4 regions of the Arthrobacter sp. BK1 genome follow, and region 1 is predicted to be linked to each of the others. Evidence: riboswitches for the same ligand, from Rfam matches in the RefSeq annotation. Region 1 holds a riboswitch; each other region holds the start of a gene.
The links. A riboswitch is a leader RNA that binds a small molecule or an ion and turns the genes downstream of it on or off. The one in region 1 is predicted to bind cyclic di-AMP.
Positions count from the first base shown of each region.

Region 1 (4,748 bases):
GCCTTCGGCGATGCGCTCTCCGCAGACCGCGCAGATTCCATACGTGCCATCCGCGATCCGCTGAAGTGCCGCTTCCACTTCGGCCAGCCCGGAAGTGCTCTGGTCCAGGAGGGCAGCCGCCTGGGACAGTTCGAAGGCAATGGTGGCACCTTCCGGGTCGTGTTCGTCGTCCACATTGGAATCCTGGCGGGCCGCATTGGCCGAGGAAATGTCGGCCCGGAGCGCCGGCAGCAGTGCCAGTTTCCTGGCGCGCTCGTCCTCCAGGAGGAGCCGGAACCGTTCGAAATCAGCCATGGGGAAAGCCTAGCCCCGACGCCCGCCGCAAGAGGCTCGACAACCACCGGTGGAAAGAGCATGCTGGCAATCGTAAGCGCTTCAGATGCTGCCTGGCAGCCAGGGACGGACAGCTGATGGGCAAAAATCCCGCAGAGAAAGTCGCCCGCCATGCCTACAAATATCGTGACCCAGCTGGCAGTCAAATCCCACGACACTCCGGATGAGAAGCGCCTTCCGGACAAGACTGAGGTGGACATCGTCAGCTTGGGCGACTACACAGTCGGCCGCTTCACCTTCCACCCCGGGTGGCGCTGGTCCGACTGCATCAAACCCGTGGTCGGGACCGATTCGTGCCAGAACAACCATGTGGGTTATTGCGTGTCCGGAGCGCTCAGCGTCGAGACCACGGACGGCAGCCGCATCGGCATCACGGCCGGCAATTCCTACACCATTCCGCCCGGACACGACGCCTGGGTGGACGGGGACCAGCCCTTCGTGGGCATTGAATTCCTCAGCGCGGCGGAATTTGCGAAGGCCCCGGGAACCTGACGGACCGCCTCCGCGGCCGGGCGTCAGTACCAGTTGTTGGCAACCGAGTGACTCCAGGCACCGCACGGAGACTTGTACCTGTCCGCGATGTAGGCCAGGCCCCAGTCCACCTGCGTCCTGTAGCTGGTGAGCCAGTCGCTCCCGGCAGAGCTCAACTTGCCGGGCGGCAGCGCCTGGGGGATGCCGTACGCGCCCGAATAGGGGTTGGTGGCTGTGGTCAGCCAGTTGGACTCCTTGGTCCAGAGCTGGGCGAGGCACTGGAACTGGTCCTGGCCCCAGCCGTAGGCGGACAGCCGCCCGGAGGCGTAGCTCTTCGCCCCGGCCGGATCGTTCACAGCTCCGCCCGGCACAGACGGCACGACGACGGCGGGAGGCGGAGCCGGCGTCGGGCTCGGAACGGGCGCCGGTGCAGCCGCCGGTGGCGCGGCAGGTGCCACCGGCACAGGGTTCACCGGCGCAGGGTTCACCGGTTTCTGGACAGCTGCCAGGGCAGCCGCCTTGGCCGCCGCCTCCGCCTGCTGCCGCGCCTGCGCGGCAGCAGCGGCACGCTTGGCTGCCTGGGCATTCTCATAGGCGGCGAGGGCCGCCTGGCCCTGCCGGAATTCACCTTCCACAGCCGCCGTTGACCCCTTGAGGGATGCCAGCTGAGCAGTGAGCTCCTGACCGTGGTCGTGTTGTTCCTTAATCTGCCGGGACATGGCTTCCTGGGCTGCCTGGGCGGAGTCGAGCTTGCTCTTCGCTTCCGCTGACAGCCGCTCACGCTCTGCCCGGGCCGCTTTCTCCTGGTCAGCGAGGGCTTGGGACACCCGCTCGGCAGCGGACGCCTTGCTGACCAGGTCGGCGGTCTTGTCACTGACAATCCGGACGATGTTGAGGCCCTGGATGCTGTTGGTCTGCACGGCGTCCAGGGCCACGAAGAAGCCCATGTTGGTGCCGCCGGTCTTATACGACTGGGCCGCCAGGGCTCCGATTTCCTTTTTGTGCTGTGCCAGTCCGGCGGTGGCGCGGGCGGTCCGGGCGGTCAGTTCGTCCAATCTTGAGCTGGCTGCCTGGAGGGCTGTCTCCGCGACGGCGTACTCGGCCGCGGAGGTGACCGCAGCTGTCCCCAATTCTTCGGCCCTGCTCTGAAGCCCGCCCAGAAGGTCATTGATTTTAGCCACCTCCGCGGCTTTCCCGGCCTCGCTTTGCTTGGCGTTCTCCACGTCCTGCCATGACGGATAACCGGCGGGCGGTGCGTCGTCCCCAGCGTGTGCCGGCAGCATTGATAACGAGGCGGCAAAGGCCAGCGCCAAGGTTCCTGCAATGACAGGCAGCCTCACTTTATGGAGAAAACGCGACATAGTTTGTGAGCCTACCCGGCATATACGGCATTCCGCCCCTGACCTGCAACATCGTTACGGTCAGGTGTCCAAGCGGGCGCAGAAGCGAGGCACTTCTACCGCTTACATTCCGTTACCGGAATGTGACATTGCCGTCGAACAGAGGTTATGGTCGTCCGGTGCCCCGGTTAAAAGCCGGGACATTCCCGTCAGTATGCCGAGCCCTGCCGCTGAACCGGGACCCCAGTCGCTTTCAACTGGCAGGGACGGGGGAACCACGTTTCCACGGCTTCGAAGGAAGCCTTGGGGTTAAGTCGATACCGCTCCGTCCTTGACGGAGGCGTTGCCGGCCGGGTGTCTCCGACCCGAACCCGACAGCTCACCCCGCAGGCATGGGAGAGGCAATCAACCATGTCAAAGAACACCACTTCCGCACGCCATCGTGCCGTTGCAAACCGCTCTATTGTGCTGACGGGCCTGTCTTCGACAGCTAAAGCACACGCCCGCACCATCGGCAGGCCAACCCTCATCGCTGTGGCCGCGTCCGGCATGCTCTTCGGTGCCGGAACTGCAGCCCAGGCCGGCGTCCAGGGCCCGGACGCGTCCGGGACCACCAACGTCCAAGGACAGGTCAGCGCGCCGGCGGCTGCCCCGGCCGCTGCTCCCGCAGCAGCCGCAGCCAACGTCCACACCGTCGTATCGGGCGACACGCTGGGCGCAATTTCCGCCGCCTACGGCGTCACCCTCAACGACGTACTGGCCGCCAATGGCCTGTCAATCGCGGCCATTATCTACCCCGGCGACCAGATCCAGATTCCGGGCGCCGGCTACGCCGCACCGGCACCTGCCCAGGCAGTCGCTGCCCCGGCCGCTCCGACCAACACCGGCATCCGGCTGGCCTCCACCGCGGCACCCGCCGCTCCTGCAGCCCCGGCTCCGTCCGGTGCCGCAGGCTCCGCGATCCTGGCGTCCGCCTACTCGCAGGTGGGAATCCAGCAGGATTGCACCGCCATGGTGGAGAAAGCCCTGCGTTCGGTCGGCAAGAGCGTGGGAGACCTGGCCCCGGGCCAGTTCTTCCAGTACGGCAGCGTGGTGGGTGCACCGGCCGCCGGTGACCTCGTCATCACGGCCGGCCACGTGGGCGTTTACGCCGGCAACGGCCAGGTTGTCAGCGGCGGCGTGGACGGTTACAAGACCGAAGTCCACTCCATCAGCTGGCTCACGGGAGCGTCGTTCGTCCGCGTAGCGTGATCCCGGCCGGAACCGACGGCGGCGGGGCAGCCGCAAGCCGCCCCGCCGCCGTCGTCCGCTGTTTCCTGCGCTCAGGTCCCGCAGAAAGTCCGGTAGCTCCCGAAGTCATCCGGAGCGGGGCCGGCATAGCGATCCAGGCCCGGCCGCTCCGTGTAGGGGTCGGCCAGCACATCCACCAAACGGTTGAAAGGGCCCATGTCTCCGCCTGTAGCGGCGGCAAGGGCTTCCTCAACCAGGTGGTTCCGGGGGATGAATGCCGGGTTGGTCCGGTCCATGGCCTCCGCCTCAGGAGCCAGGGCGCGCCAGCGTTCAGCCCATGCCTCGAACGGCCCCGGGTCCACGAAGTGGGCACGGGCATCTTCAGTGGTCCCACGGGCTGCTGAACTGAGGCTCCGGAAGAACGAGGTGTAATCCACGTCCCCTTTCTCCAACATGGCCAGCAGGTCCACTGCCAGCGACGACGCCACATCATTGCTTGCGGCCGCGCCCAGCCCCAGTTTGGCCTTCATCCCGTCCAGCCACGCGGCGCTGTACTCCATGCGGAAGGCGCCGAGGGACTCCACGGCCAGAGCAACAGCCTGTTCCTGATCCTCATGAAGCAGGGGCAGCAACGCCTCGGCGAGCCGGGTGAGGTTCCATTCAGCGATCAGCGGCTGGTTGGCGTAGGCATAGCGTCCACCCTGATCGATCGAGCTGTAGACGGCGCCGGGGTTGAAGGCGTCCATAAACGCGCACGGACCGTAATCGATGGTTTCGCCGGAGATCGCCATGTTGTCCGTATTCATTACACCGTGAACAAACCCCACCAGCATCCACCGGGCCACCAGCGTCGCCTGGGCAACTATCACCGCGTCGAAAAAGGCCACATAAGGCTGTATGGCCTTCGCCGCATCCGGATAATGGCGGCCGATCGCATGGTCAGCAAGGCGGCGGAGGAGGTCCGTGTCTCCATTGACCCTGGCGAACTGGAAAGTCCCCACACGCAGATGACTGCCCGCGACCCGGGTGAGTACAGCGCCGGGCAGCATCGTTTCGCGGCGGACCGGCCGCCCTGTCCCGACGACGGCGAGTGACCGCGTCGTGGGGATGCCCATCGCGTGCATGGACTCGCTGACGAGGTATTCGCGCAGCATCGGACCGACGACGGCCAGGCCGTCTCCGGCGCGGGCGAACGGTGTGCGGCCGGAGCCTTTGAGATGGACGTCGCGGAGGCGCCCGTGGACGTCCGTGACTTCCCCGAGGAGCAGCGCCCGCCCGTCGCCGAGAATCGGCGAATAGCCGCCGAACTGGTGCCCGGCATACGCCTGGGCAACCGGCGTGGCACCTTCCGGGATCAGGTTGCCGATCAGCTGG
Region 1 is NZ_CM155263.1:4,222,835-4,227,582, reverse strand. It holds gene AC1MCA_RS19395 (TraR/DksA family transcriptional regulator) at 1-294, opposite strand, end outside; gene AC1MCA_RS19390 (cupin domain-containing protein) at 445-825, shown strand; gene AC1MCA_RS19385 (coiled-coil domain-containing protein) at 849-1,985, opposite strand; cyclic di-AMP (ydaO/yuaA leader) riboswitch at 2,363-2,552, shown strand; gene AC1MCA_RS19380 (LysM peptidoglycan-binding domain-containing protein) at 2,556-3,395, shown strand; gene AC1MCA_RS19375 (protein adenylyltransferase SelO) at 3,467-4,748, opposite strand, start outside.

Region 2 (4,748 bases), 1.8 Mb from region 1:
CGGCATCGAAGGCCGCCTTGCGTGCCTCCTCCCACGTATGGGCCAGGTGGTGTGCCGGGGGCTGCTGCGGGTCCGGACGTTCGTCTGCGTCGCCAGGGGCGGCGGTCATTCGACGGGAATCATTCGACGGGCGTCCCTGCGGCTTCAGCGTCGTAGTCTTTGGCCAGCGAGCGGGCCACCTCCATGGCGGAGGACATGGAGACGGCGTCAGTGGCCTGTCCCGATCCGGCAGCCAACCCGGCTGCAAAACCGGCAATGAAAGTGGTCAGCGGAGCGGCCGGGCGCACCACAGAATGCGCGGCCACCCCGGCCAGCGACAGGATCGCGTTGACATCGATCTGGACGTCCTCCAGTTCGTAGGCCTGAAGCAGTGCCCGGCACCACTCGTCCAGTGTCTCGTCCTGGTTTTTCACGCTTTGCCTCCAAAATCATCTGCGTCGGCGTTTTGCTGCGAACCACCAAAGGGTTCCACGCCGGCCACTCCAAGTGCGGCGGCATCGTCCCGGGTATCCACGTCAGCCGTGGAGCCCGCCGGGACGGCGACAAGCTGCACGTCCAGACTAGCAAGGAGTGCCGTGACTGAAGCGTTGGTGAGGCCTCGGCCGGCCGCGAGCACATTCACCGCGTTTTGTAGCGCAAATGTGCTATAAAACGCGACGAGGGGCTGGCGGCGGCCGTCCTCCGAGACAGCAACAAATCCGTCAGGCTGCCCGGCTAAGGCTGTGCCCAGCACCTTCCTGAGCTCTGCCACCGCGAGTTCCACATGAGGCATATCGCAGGCCAACACCAGGGTGAAGGGTGGGCGTTTTCCGCCGACGGCGGCCAGCCGTGCGAGCCCGGCACCGATCGCGGCAGCGGGGCCACCGAAGACGGGTTCCTCCCGGCAGCTGAGCAGCCCTTCAGGCAGTTCCGCGGTGCTTGGACCAACTACGACGGCGGCCCTGGCGGCCCCGGCAGCGGCGGCCGAACGGCGAAGGAGCGTATCGCCGTCGTACGTCAGGCCCTGCTTGGGCACACCTCCCAGCCGGGACGAACGGCCGCCGGCCAGGATGACGGCATCAAAGTCCAGGGGGTCAGGATCCACAGTTCCAGCCTAACCGTGCAGCCACGCCGCGGCACACCCGGGGCGCAGGCTCCAAGGCGATCCGTTGGCGCTGGTGGTCAGGCCGCCCGTTCAGGCAGCAGGAAGGGGTCCCAGGCCGGCGTCGGCTTCTCCAGTTCCTTGATCTGCCAGATGGTGCCGTGGGGCGGCTCGGGAACAATCCTCAGCTTCCACCCCATTTCGGACGGGGTGTGGTCGCCTTTGGTGTTGTTGCACCGCAGGCAGGCGGCCACAAGGTTCTCCCAGGAGTCCGCGCCGCCTCGTGATTTTGGCTGGACATGGTCAATCGTGTGGGCTGCTTTGCCGCAGTAGGCGCACCGGTGGCCGTCGCGCCGCAATACCCCGCGGCGGCTCACTGCGGTGCTGTGGTTGTACCTCGGGCGAATGTAGCGGTTCAGGAGGATCACGGACGGGCGGCCCAGAATCTCCTGCGGTCCCACCACGGGGTCTTCGCCTTCGGCGACAACGCTCGCCTTGCCCGTGAGCACAAGGACCAGCGCCCGGCGGAAGGTGATCACCGCCAGCGGTTCATATCCAGCATTCAGAACGAGAGTGCGCATGCACGTACCTCTTCGTGGCCGCACCCGTCAGGGGCACGAGGGCCGGCTGCCCCCGGCATATCCGGGCTATGGATCGACACCACAAGAGTAAACAAAGAAACCCGCTATCAGCTAATCGCCGTCAGCCGGCCCGCTGTCGTGTCGGGCCCACCCCACTGTCCCGTTCATACTGGGGTTCACCACGGGACGCCATGTGGGGGCCGGAGACAGCAAAGGACCCCCGCCATGGTGGCGGGGGTCCTTAGTGCTGAAGCGGGTGCTAGGAAACGCGGATGAAGACCGGTCCCGAGCCAACGTTGGCGCTGAAAACAACGGTCTGGTTGCCGTTGTAGCCGCCGTGTACTGCCTGGCCGTTGCCGGCGTAGACAGCGATGTGGGCAACGCCTGCGCCGCCGTCGGCGTAGTAGATGAGATCTCCCGGCTGTGCCTCGGCGGCACTGACGGTGCGGCCCAGGCCCAGGTAGCCGGCAGGCCAGTCGTGGAAGTTGATGCCCACGGCGGCAAGCGAGTTGGTCACCAGCATGGTGCAGTCCTGCATCACACCGAGCTGCGCGTAAGCGGCGGACAGGATTGCCGCACCCTTGCCGCTGGCGGCAACCGGAGCCGGGGCGGCCGGAGCCGAAGCGGTGGTTACCTTGACGGCAGCTGCGGGAGCGGGAGCCGCGACGGGAGCTGCAGCTTCCTGCACCTCAACCTCGGGCTCAGGTGCCTCAACAACGGGAGCCGGCGAGGTGGTGACAGCAGGCTTTTCGTAGGAGATGGCAATGGTGGATTCAGCGGAGATGACAGCCGGGGCGGAGACCTCAAGCTCAAGGTTCGAGACCGGGGACACTTCACGCTGGACGTTGGTGTCTGCGGCGTTGGCCGCGATACCGCTGGTGAGGACCAGGCCGGAGGCAGCAGCGATAACCGCTGCCTGGCGGCCCATGCCGCCGGCGTTGTCGCCGACAGCCTTGGCAATGACAGCCAGCGAGTTGGTCTTGGTGGTGACCTCGGCGCGGTGCCGTGCAACTGTTGCACGAGTAGTCATTAATTTCTCTCTTTCGATTTCCTCAGGACCGCGTGGGCAGGCCAGGGGTTTTGGACGCGCCGGCATCTTGGGGGTACGCCGGCACGTCCCGAACGGGGATTTAGCGAAATGGTTCAGGTGGCACTGTTCCTGCAGCGTGAAGCTGCAGGAACTACTGCCAGGCAGGAACCGGGGGCGTTGGCTGGTCAGCCGCCCATGGTGAAGAAGGAGGAGGTGCCCGTGGAGGCCGCGGAGTGGAGCAGGGTGCCCTGTCCGGGGTTCAGCGCGCTGATCATCATGCCGTTGCCGACGTAGATACCAACGTGCGCGCCGCCATTCTGCATGACCAGGTCACCGGGAACCGGCGTGGAGGTCGGCTTCATTGCTGTCCAGGCGTTGACACGGGGAATGCTGATCCCGGCCTGGGCGTAGACCCACTGGGTGAAGCCTGAGCAGTCCCAGCCACTGGGAGTGGTGCCGCCCCACAGGTAGGGGCTGCCGATGCCGGTGTAGGCAATGGCTGCCAGGCCGGAGCCGGAAGCAGTGGAGACGGCGTCTGCGAGCTTGGTCGCAACCTTCTCCGCAGCGTCAGCACCCTGGCTGGCGGCAGCAGTTTCGGTAGCCGTTGACTGCGCACGGACCGTTTCGATCTTCGGCGCAGCGGTGGTCTTGACCACGGGACGCTCGAAGGAAACAGTAGCCGTGGGAGCCGCGGTGACGGCCAGGGCAGCCTGGGCTGACCCGGATTCTGTGGAGGCGGACACGCCGGCGGTTGAATCCGCAGCGTTGGCCGGAAGCCCCATTGTCAGGATCAGACCTGACGCGGCTGCGATGACAGCAGCCTGGCGACCTACGGTCCCGGCGTTTGCACTTACTGCCTTGGACATTGAGCCCAAGGGGTTCGTGCGAACCGTTTGCGCACGGTGGCGCGCAGAATTATGGCGTGAAGACACGAAGGTAGCCTCTCCCAATGCCTGCGAGGTGAGCTGTCGGATTCGGATGGGAGTGCACCCGGCCACGCGGCTTCCTGGGAAGCTTTGTGACTTAACCCCAAGGCCTTCAGAATCAAAGGCCAAAATTGGTTCCCCCGCCCCTGCCAGACGAATTCATGCGAACGGACCTTGAGCGGTGGCAGAGCTAGGCAATCCACTCAAGAACGTCAGCTTCGGAAAAGCTGGCGCGATTTAGACGTTACAGGACTTCTCAGCCAATGTCACATTCAGGTCACGGCATGTCACTGGAATTTGATAGTTGGCCATCATTTGGATCAGAGCCAGCCGGACGGGTCAACGACTTCGCCGTTGACCTGCACCTCAAAGTGGAGGTGGCAGCCGGTGGAGGCTCCGGTGGTTCCACTGAGCGCAACGACGTCGCCGCGGCTGACCGTCTGGCCCATGGTCACACTGGCGGACGAGAGGTGGTTGTACGTGGTTTCAAGGCCATTGCCGTGGTCCACCACCACGCGGTTGCCGCCGCCGTACTGGTGCCAGCCAACAAACGTCACAGTGCCGCTCGCGGCGGCCAGGACCGAAGTCCCGCACTGTGCGGCGAAGTCCTGGCCCCGGTGAAAGTCGCCGGAACCGCCGGTGATGGGGCTGATCCGGAAGCCGAACGGTGAGGCGGTGGCCAGCTGGGCCAAGGGTGCGCCGAGGCTTCCCGCCGAGGCCGCACGGGTAATGGAGCCCGCAGACTGGGCGCTCAGTAGTTGCTTGAGCTTGCCGTCAGGATCGCCCTGCGTGACCACGGAAGAGCGGCTGAAATCGATCTGCGCACCGGCGGCGGCGGAGACTTCGGGCTGCGGGGCGGCGGAAACAGCCGATGCGGGCTGCCCCGGCTCCGGCTGTGCCATCACGGGGCTGGTGGCTGGAACCGTCACCGTGAGGACCAGTCCGGTTGCGGCCAGGGCGATGCCGGCCTTCTGGCCGATGCCACTGGCGGAAGCGAATTCAGTGATTTGCCGGAAGGGCCCCCGGCGACGGCGGGCTTCGCGCTGCGAATCACGCGGCCTGTCGGCAGTAATAACCTCGGGCGCACGCGGCGCCGAAGTGGGGCCCGCAGCGCGACGGCGGCCCCTGGA
Region 2 is NZ_CM155263.1:1,379,714-1,384,461, forward strand. It holds gene AC1MCA_RS06070 (molybdopterin molybdotransferase MoeA) at 1-109, opposite strand, end outside; gene AC1MCA_RS06075 (DUF6457 domain-containing protein) at 120-413, opposite strand; gene mobA (molybdenum cofactor guanylyltransferase) at 410-1,084, opposite strand; gene AC1MCA_RS06085 (HNH endonuclease) at 1,162-1,662, opposite strand; gene AC1MCA_RS06090 (NlpC/P60 family protein) at 1,922-2,692, opposite strand; gene AC1MCA_RS06095 (C40 family peptidase) at 2,878-3,558, opposite strand; cyclic di-AMP (ydaO/yuaA leader) riboswitch at 3,629-3,794, opposite strand; gene AC1MCA_RS06100 (M23 family metallopeptidase) at 3,939-4,748, opposite strand, start outside.
Region 2: linked by a shared signal. The riboswitch ahead of AC1MCA_RS06095 (C40 family peptidase) and the one ahead of AC1MCA_RS19380 (LysM peptidoglycan-binding domain-containing protein) in region 1 are both predicted to bind cyclic di-AMP.

Region 3 (4,748 bases), 1.9 Mb from region 1:
TGGCGTGGGTATCGATGGTGATCCTGGCGCACAGGCTGTTTCATCTGACGCGAAGGCACGAGCATGCCGGGCCCGCTCCCACCTTCGAGCACCCGGTCCTGCGGGACGACCACACAGAAGAGGGCGCGCGTATTCAAGACCCAACGGGGGACGCAGCTGAACGCGGTGCAGGGGGTGGATCTTCGGGCGGTGGCTCTGCGCCCGGGTGATAGTTTTGACCCATGCGTACTCTCGTTGTGGACCACCCGCTGGTCGCCCATAAGCTCACCGTCCTGAGGGACAAGAACACCCCGTCTCCGGTGTTCCGGCAGTTGACGGAAGAGCTGGTGACCCTCCTGGCCTACGAGGCCACCCGCGAGGTCCGCACGCAGCCGGTCACCATCGAGACTCCCGTCAGCACCACGGTGGGAACCGCCTTCACCAAGCCCACTCCGCTGGTGGTCCCCATTCTCCGGGCCGGCCTGGGCATGCTCGAAGGCATGACCAAGCTCGTCCCCACCGCTGAGGTGGGCTTTCTGGGCATGGCCCGCGACGAAGAAACCCTGGACATCATCACGTACGCCGAGCGTCTCCCGGAGGACCTCACGGACCGGCAGATCTTTGTCCTGGATCCGATGCTGGCCACCGGCGGCACGTTGCGCGAAGCCATCAAGTTCCTGTTCAAACGCGGCGCCTCGGACGTGACCTGCATTTGCCTCCTGGCCGCACCGGAAGGCCTGGCCAAGCTGGAGGAAGAGCTCGCAGACGCCAACGTGACCATCGTCCTGGCGTCCATTGACGAAAAGCTCAACGAGAAGTCCTACATCGTCCCGGGACTGGGCGACGCCGGCGACCGCCTGTACGGCATCGCGGGCTGACTGCCCGCTGTCGGGCCCTACCGGATTCATTGCTTCGCGGCTAGCCTGTGCGGATGGACTGGAAACTTGAACTCGTTTTTGTGCCCGTTTCCGACGTCGACCGCGCCAAGGACTTCTACGTCAACAAAGTAGGGTTCAACGCGGATTTCGATGAGCGGCCCACCGACTCCATCAGATTCGTCCAGCTGACCCCACCGGGTTCGGCCTGCTCAATCAGCATCGGCGAGGGGCTCACGGATGCCCCGCCAGGCAGTGCGCCGAACCTGCAGCTTGTGGTCTCTGATATCCAGGCGGCACACGGCCACCTGAAGAACAATGGCGTGGATGTCAGCGATATTGACGTGCAGGACTGGGGTCACTTCGTCTATTTTGCGGATCCGGACGGCAACAAGTGGGCCGTGCAGTACATCCCCGGACGTGGCGCGTAGCGCGCCGGCAAGGGCAAAGCCGTACATACTCCATAAGGCAAAATGGGGAGTATGAACCTCCCCGCGCCTGCCGCCGTCCGCACACTCACCTGCCGTGCCGTCCTGTTTGACATGGACGGAACGCTGGTGGATTCCACGGCCGTGGTGGAGGAGGTGTGGGGCGAGTTCGCGGCCCGGTACAACCTGGACATCGCCGAAATCCTGCGGACCTCCCACGGTGTGCAGGCGGTCGACACAGTGCGGAGGTTCGCTCCGGTGGGGTCCGACGTCGCGGCGCTCACCGAGGAACTCGGTGCCATGGAAAGGGTGCGGACCGCCGGCATCATCGCCCTGCCCGGGGCCGCGCGGCTGCTCGGGAGCTTGCCTGCAGACGCAGTGGCGCTGGTGACGTCGGCCGACCGGATTCTGGCGGACATCCGGATGGACGCCGCCGGCCTTGCCATGCCGGGAACTTCCGTGACGGCGGACATTGTGACCAGGGGCAAGCCGCACCCTGAGGGCTACCTGACGGCGGCCCGCCTGCTGGGTGTGGAGCCCGGAGATGCTGTGGTGTTTGAAGATGCGCCGGCGGGAATCGCGGCAGGGGTGGCCGCAGGCATCCGGACCATCGCCGTGGGCTCCAACACGGGAGCGCTGCCGGCCGGCGTCCTGCATATTCCTGACTACTCGGCAGTCTCGGCGTCGCTGGGCTCAGATGCGCTGGGACGAACGACTATTTCTTTCCGGCTTTGAGATCGTCCACTACCTTGGCGATCCGCCGCTCCCGGGTTTCCGGTGTTTTGGCGTCAGCGAGGGGCTCCACATAGCGCCGCTGACTGCTGTAGCTGAGGGTGGCGTAGAACGCCTGCGCCTCAGGTTCGGCTGCCAGAGCTGCGGCCAGATCGTCAGGAACCTCGACGATGCGCGGTTGCGTGTCCAGCTCGACGTGCACTTCCACAGTGTCACCGGCCGAGACCCCCGTGAACTCGCGGTTGTGCTGGCTGACGGCGATCAGGTTCTGGCCGCCCATCACGGCGATGCTGCTGCGGTAGCTTTTGCCGTTGATGGTCACCACCACCGGAGGACGCTTGCCCGCTCCGAGTCCGGCAACCACCTCCGCCGGAACCTCGATGCCGGTCTTGTTGCCGCTGCCGAGAATTGTGGTGGTGAATTCCATGGCCCCAGTATGCCGCGGCTTGTGCAAAGCCAACAGGTGCCGGGGCAACAGGTGCAAGGCCAGCAGGGACCAGCTGTGCTTAGTACCAGTTGTTCGAGAGGTGGAAGTTCAGCGCACCGCAGGGCGACTGGTAGCGCTCCTGGATGTAGTTCAGGCCCCAGCTGATCTGCGTGCGGTAGTTCGTGCGGTAATCCGCGCCGGCGCTCGCCATCTTCTCCGCGGGCAGTGACTGGACGATGCCATATGCGCCGCTGCTGGGGTTGGTGGCCGTGGTGGTCCAATCGGATTCCTTGGTCCAGAGCGTCTTCAGGCACTGCATCTGGTCAGCGGCCCAGCCATAGGACGCCAGCTGCCCCGCTGCGTAGGCCTGGGCGCCGGCCGGGTCATCTACCGCCACAACAGGAGCAGGCGCCGGGACAGGCGCGGGAGCGGGGGCCGGAGCAGGAGCGGCGGGTGCCGGCTCGGCGGCCTGCGGGGCAACACTGATTTCTGCCGGTGCGGCTTCCGCGGAAGGCTTGGCCTGGATTTCGGCCTTTTCGAAGCTCAGGTTGGAATCCCCGGCAGCGGAGGCGTCGGCCGTCGGTGCAGTCTCGCTGGCCGCCAGGAAATCGGCGTCTGAGGCATGGCCGGCAGCGCCGACGCCAACAAGGAGGGCGCACGCCGCGGTGAGGACGGCTGCACGCCGGCCCAGGGAGGGAAATTTCGTTCGGGGTGACGTGGGGGAAACGGGCTCGGACGTTGCCGTTGACTCCGCTTCGGTAACTTTTCGGCCGCTGTGGAGATTCCCTGACCCGTTTTCCGGGCGCGTTTGTACCTTGAATTCAGACATGATGGATCGCCTCTCACACCTGCGGAGTTAGCTGTCGGGTTCGGATGAGGGCATCCGGCCACACGGAAAATCACGTGCTGGCTTAACCCCAAGGGCACTCGTGGCCCGGGACCGTGGGTCCCCCGCCTCTGCCTCTGAACGCGGAATCCGGGAAGCGGCAGAGCTTGGCGTCATCCGGATATGCAGACCGATAGAGCTGCACTTAATCGACGGTACAGGAGCTCGGCGCTTAAGTCACATTTTGGTAACGGAGATCACGACGGCGGCGTGTCGACTTGCTGGGTCAGTGGATGGCGGGAAGGCGAAGCTTGAAAACAGTGTGGCCGGGGCTGGACAGTACGGTCACGGTTCCACCGTGAGCCTCCACGATCGACTGGACGATGGACAGGCCCAGTCCGCTGGTGCCCTCGGATGCAGCGGATCCGGAAGCCGGTGCCGTGCCCGCGCGGGCGGCGTCTGCGCGGGCAAAACGCGAGAAGGCCTTGTCCACGAAGTCAGCCGGCATGCCGCCGCCGTCGTCCGTTACCGTCACTTCGGCGCTTCCATCACCAGCCCTGCAGACCCTGGTAACCACAGTAGTGCCGGGAGGAGTGTGCTTGCGTGCGTTGGAGAGCAGGTTCACCAGAACCTGGCGCAGCTGTGAGGCGTCGCCGGTGACAGCAATCGGCTCATCCGAAAGCTCAAGACGCCAGGTGTGGCCCGGGGCGATAACTTTTTCGTCGCTGACAGTCTCAATCACCAGCTGGGTGAGGTCCACTTCGCTGAGTTTCAGCGGCTGGCCCTCGTCGAGCCGGGCGAGCAGGAGCAGGTCCTCCACCAGGGTGGTCATGCGCTCGGACTGGCTCTGCACACGTGCCAACGACTTCCGGCCGTCCGGCGTGAAGTTCTCGGTCATCCTCATCAGTTCCGTGTAACCGCGGATGGCCGTTAATGGGGTCCGTAGTTCGTGGGACGCGTCGGCCACGAACTGCCGCACTTTGGTTTCGCTCTTTTGCCGCGCCTCCAGGGCGCTGGCCACGTTGTCCAGCATGAGGTTGAGCGCGTGGCCGACGCTGCCCACCTCGGTTCCGGGATTGGAGTTCGACGGCGGGACGCGCACCGCGAGTGCCACCTCTCCGGCATCCAGGGGGAGCCGGGAGACCCGGGTGGCGACTTCCGATAGCTGCTCCAGCGGCTTCATGGTGCGTCGAATGAGCACGGTCCCGGCAAGTCCGATCAGCGCCAGGCCGCCGAGGGAAACGAACGTGAATGTCCACACCAGCGAGGTGAGGGTGCTTTCCTTTGCGGCGAGCGGAAGACCGGTCACCAGCACGTCGCCGTAGCCTGTTGCCACGGCGACAATCCGATAATCCCCAGTGGACAGCGAACGGTCTACGGGATTTCCGTTCTGCGCCAGGGCGAGCAGGGTCTGTTTGTCCTCTGAGCTGAGGGCGGAGCGTGTGGTGTCCGGGTCCAGGTAGCCGCCACTGTTGATCTGG
Region 3 is NZ_CM155263.1:1,569,519-1,574,266, reverse strand. It holds gene AC1MCA_RS06925 (phosphatase PAP2 family protein) at 1-209, shown strand, start outside; gene upp (uracil phosphoribosyltransferase) at 222-857, shown strand; gene AC1MCA_RS06915 (glyoxalase superfamily protein) at 911-1,285, shown strand; gene AC1MCA_RS06910 (HAD-IA family hydrolase) at 1,337-2,017, shown strand; gene AC1MCA_RS06905 (DUF1905 domain-containing protein) at 1,998-2,441, opposite strand; gene AC1MCA_RS06900 (aggregation-promoting factor C-terminal-like domain-containing protein) at 2,521-3,270, opposite strand; cyclic di-AMP (ydaO/yuaA leader) riboswitch at 3,276-3,426, opposite strand; gene AC1MCA_RS06895 (HAMP domain-containing sensor histidine kinase) at 3,554-4,748, opposite strand, start outside.
Region 3: linked by a shared signal. The riboswitch ahead of AC1MCA_RS06900 (aggregation-promoting factor C-terminal-like domain-containing protein) and the one ahead of AC1MCA_RS19380 (LysM peptidoglycan-binding domain-containing protein) in region 1 are both predicted to bind cyclic di-AMP.

Region 4 (4,748 bases), 2.1 Mb from region 1:
AACGAGAGGACCGGTAAGAGCTGGGACGCAAACAAGAATCGCCGCGGAAAGGTGCACGACGCCCGTGAACGCTGCGCGACACCGGTCGTTGCACCCGTCCCGGGGAAAATCGTGGCGGAATAAATGTTCGGATTTGGACTTGCCTAGTTGGTGACAGCCATGAAAAAACCATATGGGTGGTTTCCCGACCTGCACAGGGCCTCTCCCCCCGGGACCGACAGGGATCGGGTTAGCCAAGCACTAACCGCAATTAGAGAGTTCCCGCAACAGGGTGACCCACCACGAAAACATCCTCAAGGGCGGCGAGATCGAGCGGCGCAGAACTACGAACATGGTCCAGATGATCTCCCCTGACGCGCACGCCCACTTCCAGGCAGACAGCGACGTATCCGCACTCTTGGTACAGCTCCCCTAAACACCCCCGGTTCGCATCTGGCCAAGCCGCCAAGGCATGCTGAAGGCCGGTGATGCATTGCCCCCAAGGCATTGAATCACCGGCCTTCAGTGTTTCTATATGCCTGCGCGGACGAACGTGACGGCGCCCTTTGAGGTCATCCAGGTCAGGGGGTGGACGGCGGTTTCGTTCTTGCCATTAAGGCCGGAGCTGAGGACTTGGCCGTTGCCAACGTAGATGCCTACGTGGCCGGGCTGCATGACCATGTCGCCGGGCTGGGGGTCGGTGACGATGGTGCCGTAGTTCATGAACTGCATGGGGCCGAGGTCGCCGACGGGGATGCCTGCAGCATTCAGGGCGTTTTCGACCAGTCGTGTGCAGTCCTGGATCATGCCGATTTGGGCGTAGGCGGAGGACACCATAGTGGCGTTGATCCCGCCGGCTGCCGGTGCCGCAACGGGAACTGCAGCAGCAGGGGTGACTGTGATCTGAGCTTTGGCGGGTGCAGCGGCCTTCGCCACGACCGGAGCCGCGGCCACGGCCGCCTTGGGGGTCTCGACGGCGACAGGCTTGGGTGCTTCCACTACAGGCGCCGGTGTCGTCTTCACGGCGGGACGCTCGAAAGTGATCTGGACTGTGGCGTCTGCGCTGAGCGGGGTGTGTACCTGGCTGGTAATTTCCAGGTTTGATGCCGGCTCGGCCTCGCGCTGGGTTGGGGCGTCTGCTGCCTGGGCGGCGATGCCGCTGGTCAGGACGAGTCCGGATGCTGCTGCGATGACGGCGGCCTGGCGGCCGACACCGCCGGCGTTGTCGGCGACGGATTTGGACAGGACAGCCAGGGGGCTGGTGCGGACGGGGTGCGCGCGGCGGCGGCCGTGAGCTTTGCGATTGGGCATGAAAGGGCCTCTCCCACTGCCTGCGAGGTTAGCTGTCGGATTCGGATGGGAGACACCCGGCCGTGGTGATACACAGGTGCATCAGGCACGGCTTCACCCCGAGGCCTGTCGGTAGCAGACCGTTATTGGGTTCCCCGTCTCTGCCGGACGAATTTTGCGAACGGATCCCGGGCAGCGGCAGAGTTAGGCAAGTCTGCTCAGGAGTGCCGCATTCGGAGAACCGGCACGGCTTCAGACCCTACGTCACAGCAGCAACATTTGTCACATTTGCATAACGGCAATAGCGGCAGAACATCATCTGGGCCACCGGCTACAACATCCTCGCTGTTCCTGTAGCGGCCGGTGTCCTGGCCTTCGCCGGGGTCCTACTGTCCCGTCCAGCAGGGGGCGGTGCTGATGCCCTTGTCCACGATTGTGGTGGCACTGAAAGCCCAGCTGCTGCGGCAGGTGAAACTCAATGCCTCCCAGGCACGTTAGACAAGAGACGGTGACCGGCAGGGACACCCCTGCCGGTAGGCTTAAGAATCTGAAAACCTGCACGGAAGGGAGGAACCGTTGTGAGCGCACCATCGCGTGGACCCTTCACCGCGCTCCTCCTTCGGACCGGCTTCCTGACGGCGGCCCTGGCCATCATCGCCGGCGTCTTTGGCATGCACATCATGACCGGGGCCCACCACTTGAGCGCGGCGCACACCATGCCGGCAACAGCCGCCCAATCAACCGTGCACCTGCAAAGCCTCCCTGAGGACCACTCCCATCCACCGGGGACCTCCGGGGCTGCAGTGACCCAAGCGGCAACTGGCTCGCCTTCTTCTTCTTGCGCCCCTGCAGGTTCCTGCCCGGAGATATCCACCGGGGGCAATGCCTGCGTGCTGTCCCCGGGAAACACCTCGCTTACCGCACCTGCTCCGGGCATAGCGCCCTATGCCTTACCCGACTTCGGTGCGGCGGCTGCAGCCAGCACGAACTATTCCTACTCACCGGCCAGCCCCTCCCCCGGTGACCTCTGTATCAGCCGGACGTAAACCAGCATTGACGGCGCCGTGTCCTGCCCGGCGCACCGTCCAGCTATTTCGGCACGCATAAAACAGGTCCCCCGCAAGGGGCCATCACTGCATGCAATCCAAGGGCGCTGCGCGCCGCCGATACTTTTGAGGACCCTGATTTCCATGAAAAAGACCCTGACCATTCCCGCTGCCGCCATCGCTGCTGCGATCGCCCTCGCCGGCTGCTCCACCGGCACCGGTGCCGGAAGTTCCGCGACCAGCATGCCCGGCATGGACCACGGCAGCTCCGCGGCGCCATCAAGCTCAGCCCCGGCAACCTCGGCAGCAGCTTCGGCTGAGTTCAACGACGCGGACACGATGTTCGCGCAGATGATGATCCCGCATCACGCCCAGGCTGTGGAGATGAGCGACATCATGCTCAAAAAAGAAGGAATTCCCGCTCCGGTCACGGACCTGGCCGCCAAGATCAAGGCGGCCCAGGGACCGGAAATCGAGAAGATGACCGGTTGGCTTGAAAGCTGGGGACAGCCCACCGAATTGCCCACCGGCATGGCCCCGGGACACAGCATGTCCGGGATGATGGGTGCGGAGGACATGGCGAAGCTCGAGGCCGCCCAGGGCACCGAGGCCGCCAAACTGTTCCTGACCCAGATGGTCGCCCACCACGAAGGCGCCGTCGAGATGGCCAAGATCGAAACCTCCGACGGAAAGAACCCTGAGGCGGTCCAGCTCAGCAAGGACATCGTCAGCTCCCAGGAAGCCGAAATCCAGGAAATGAAAGACCTGCTGGCAACCCTGTAGCCAGCACACCACCGGCTCCGGCCCCGTCCCCCCGTGGGGCCGGCGCCTTCCCCCACCCCCCCATTTTCTGGACCACCCCTGGAGTTCCCGTGCCCCTGCACTTCATCCACCGAGGACGTCCCGCCGCTGGACTCACCGCGGCCGCCGCCCTCCTGCTGTCCGCCTGTTCCGTCGGCTCGCCAACCGGCACCGCCCCAACCACTGCGGCCACCGGCCTGCCCAGCTCCCACGTCCACGGCCTGAGCGTGAACCGCGAAACCGACCAAGTCCTGCTGGCCGCCCACGAAGGCCTGTTCGACGTCACCAAATCCCCCGCCACCCGAATCGGCGCCACCAATGACCTGATGGGCTTCACCGCAGCCGCTGACCAAGGTGTGTTCTATGCTTCCGGGCACCCGGGCCCCGGTTCGGACCTGCCCAACCCCATGGGCCTGATCCGATCCACAAACGGCGGAGAGACGTGGGAGCAGCTCTCCCGCCAAGGCGAATCCGACTTCCACGCCCTCGCTACAGCCAGGTCCGGAATCGTCGCCTACGACGGAACACTTCAAACCAGCCCGGACGGAAAGACCTGGACCCCGGCCGCAGCCGACTTCGTCCCGGCCGTTCTGGCCGGCAACCCCGAAACCGACACCGTTCTTGCCACCACCCGCGAAGGGCTCCAACGTTCCCGTGACGGCGGGAAAACCTGGGAACTGAATACAGCAGCGCCCATCATCCAATTCGTTGCATTTGCCAGCGGCACTGAAGTCTTCGGCGTCGAGCCGGAGGGTTCAGTCCAATTTTCAGCAGACGCGGGAACAACGTGGGCCCCCACCGGCCGGATCGAGGGTCAGGTCCAGGCGATCTCCGCCGTAAAGAAGGCAGACGGCAAACCATGGATCTGGGCCGCCACCACTGGTGGGCTCGTCGTATCCCCTGATGGCGGTGTGGTGTTTCATGCCCCTGCCGCTGTCCGATGAGCACCACCGGTTCCATTGCCTTCATGGGTCTTACCTGTGCGCTGATAATCGCGGCGGTGTAAGGGGCTTCCCCGATGGAGCATCAGGAGAGAATCTGGTTCGTGGACCCGGTGACGCTGCGGGACGTGGTCGCGGACAGGGATGCGATGGAAGCCCGGCTGGACAGTTGCACCGGCCTGGAACGTGTATGGGTTCTGTCCCTTCTGGGACGTGGTGACGAAGCAGTCACTGACGCCCAAGAACTGCTTGCCGCCTCCACGGACCCGTTCCGTGTCCTGCTCGTTCTTGCTTACGCCTATCAACGGCAGTATCGCTGGCTGGACGCGGCCCAAATGCAGGAACGGGCCCTGCGCGCTGCACGCACGAAGTTCAGGGAAGCCCAGGTCGGCCATCAGATCGGGCGGCGGCTTTTTGGCGAGGGTCTTTACCTCGCTGCCGCGGCCGAGTTCGAATGGGCCGCTGACCTGTTCAAAGCTGCCGAACGTCCCCGTGCGGCACTCACCTCCTACAGGGCAAGAGAACGGGCAATGAAGGTTCACCGGCAAAGCCGGCTCCCCGATTAGAAGGGGAGTTACCTGCCAGCAAGAGGACAGCCATACCGGCCCAACAGGGCAACGAGGAAGGGAAAGGAGGTGCACCGGACCACCGGCCCGGGCACCACCACACAAAAAACCAATGCGGGTCCGGA
Region 4 is NZ_CM155263.1:2,137,719-2,142,466, forward strand. It holds gene AC1MCA_RS09650 (hypothetical protein) at 272-415, shown strand; gene AC1MCA_RS09655 (NlpC/P60 family protein) at 511-1,290, opposite strand; cyclic di-AMP (ydaO/yuaA leader) riboswitch at 1,294-1,459, opposite strand; partial or broken gene AC1MCA_RS09660 (hypothetical protein) at 1,578-1,767, shown strand; gene AC1MCA_RS09665 (hypothetical protein) at 1,848-2,315, shown strand; gene AC1MCA_RS09670 (DUF305 domain-containing protein) at 2,460-3,098, shown strand; gene AC1MCA_RS09675 (F510_1955 family glycosylhydrolase) at 3,188-4,060, shown strand; gene AC1MCA_RS09680 (hypothetical protein) at 4,135-4,623, shown strand.
Region 4: linked by a shared signal. The riboswitch ahead of AC1MCA_RS09655 (NlpC/P60 family protein) and the one ahead of AC1MCA_RS19380 (LysM peptidoglycan-binding domain-containing protein) in region 1 are both predicted to bind cyclic di-AMP.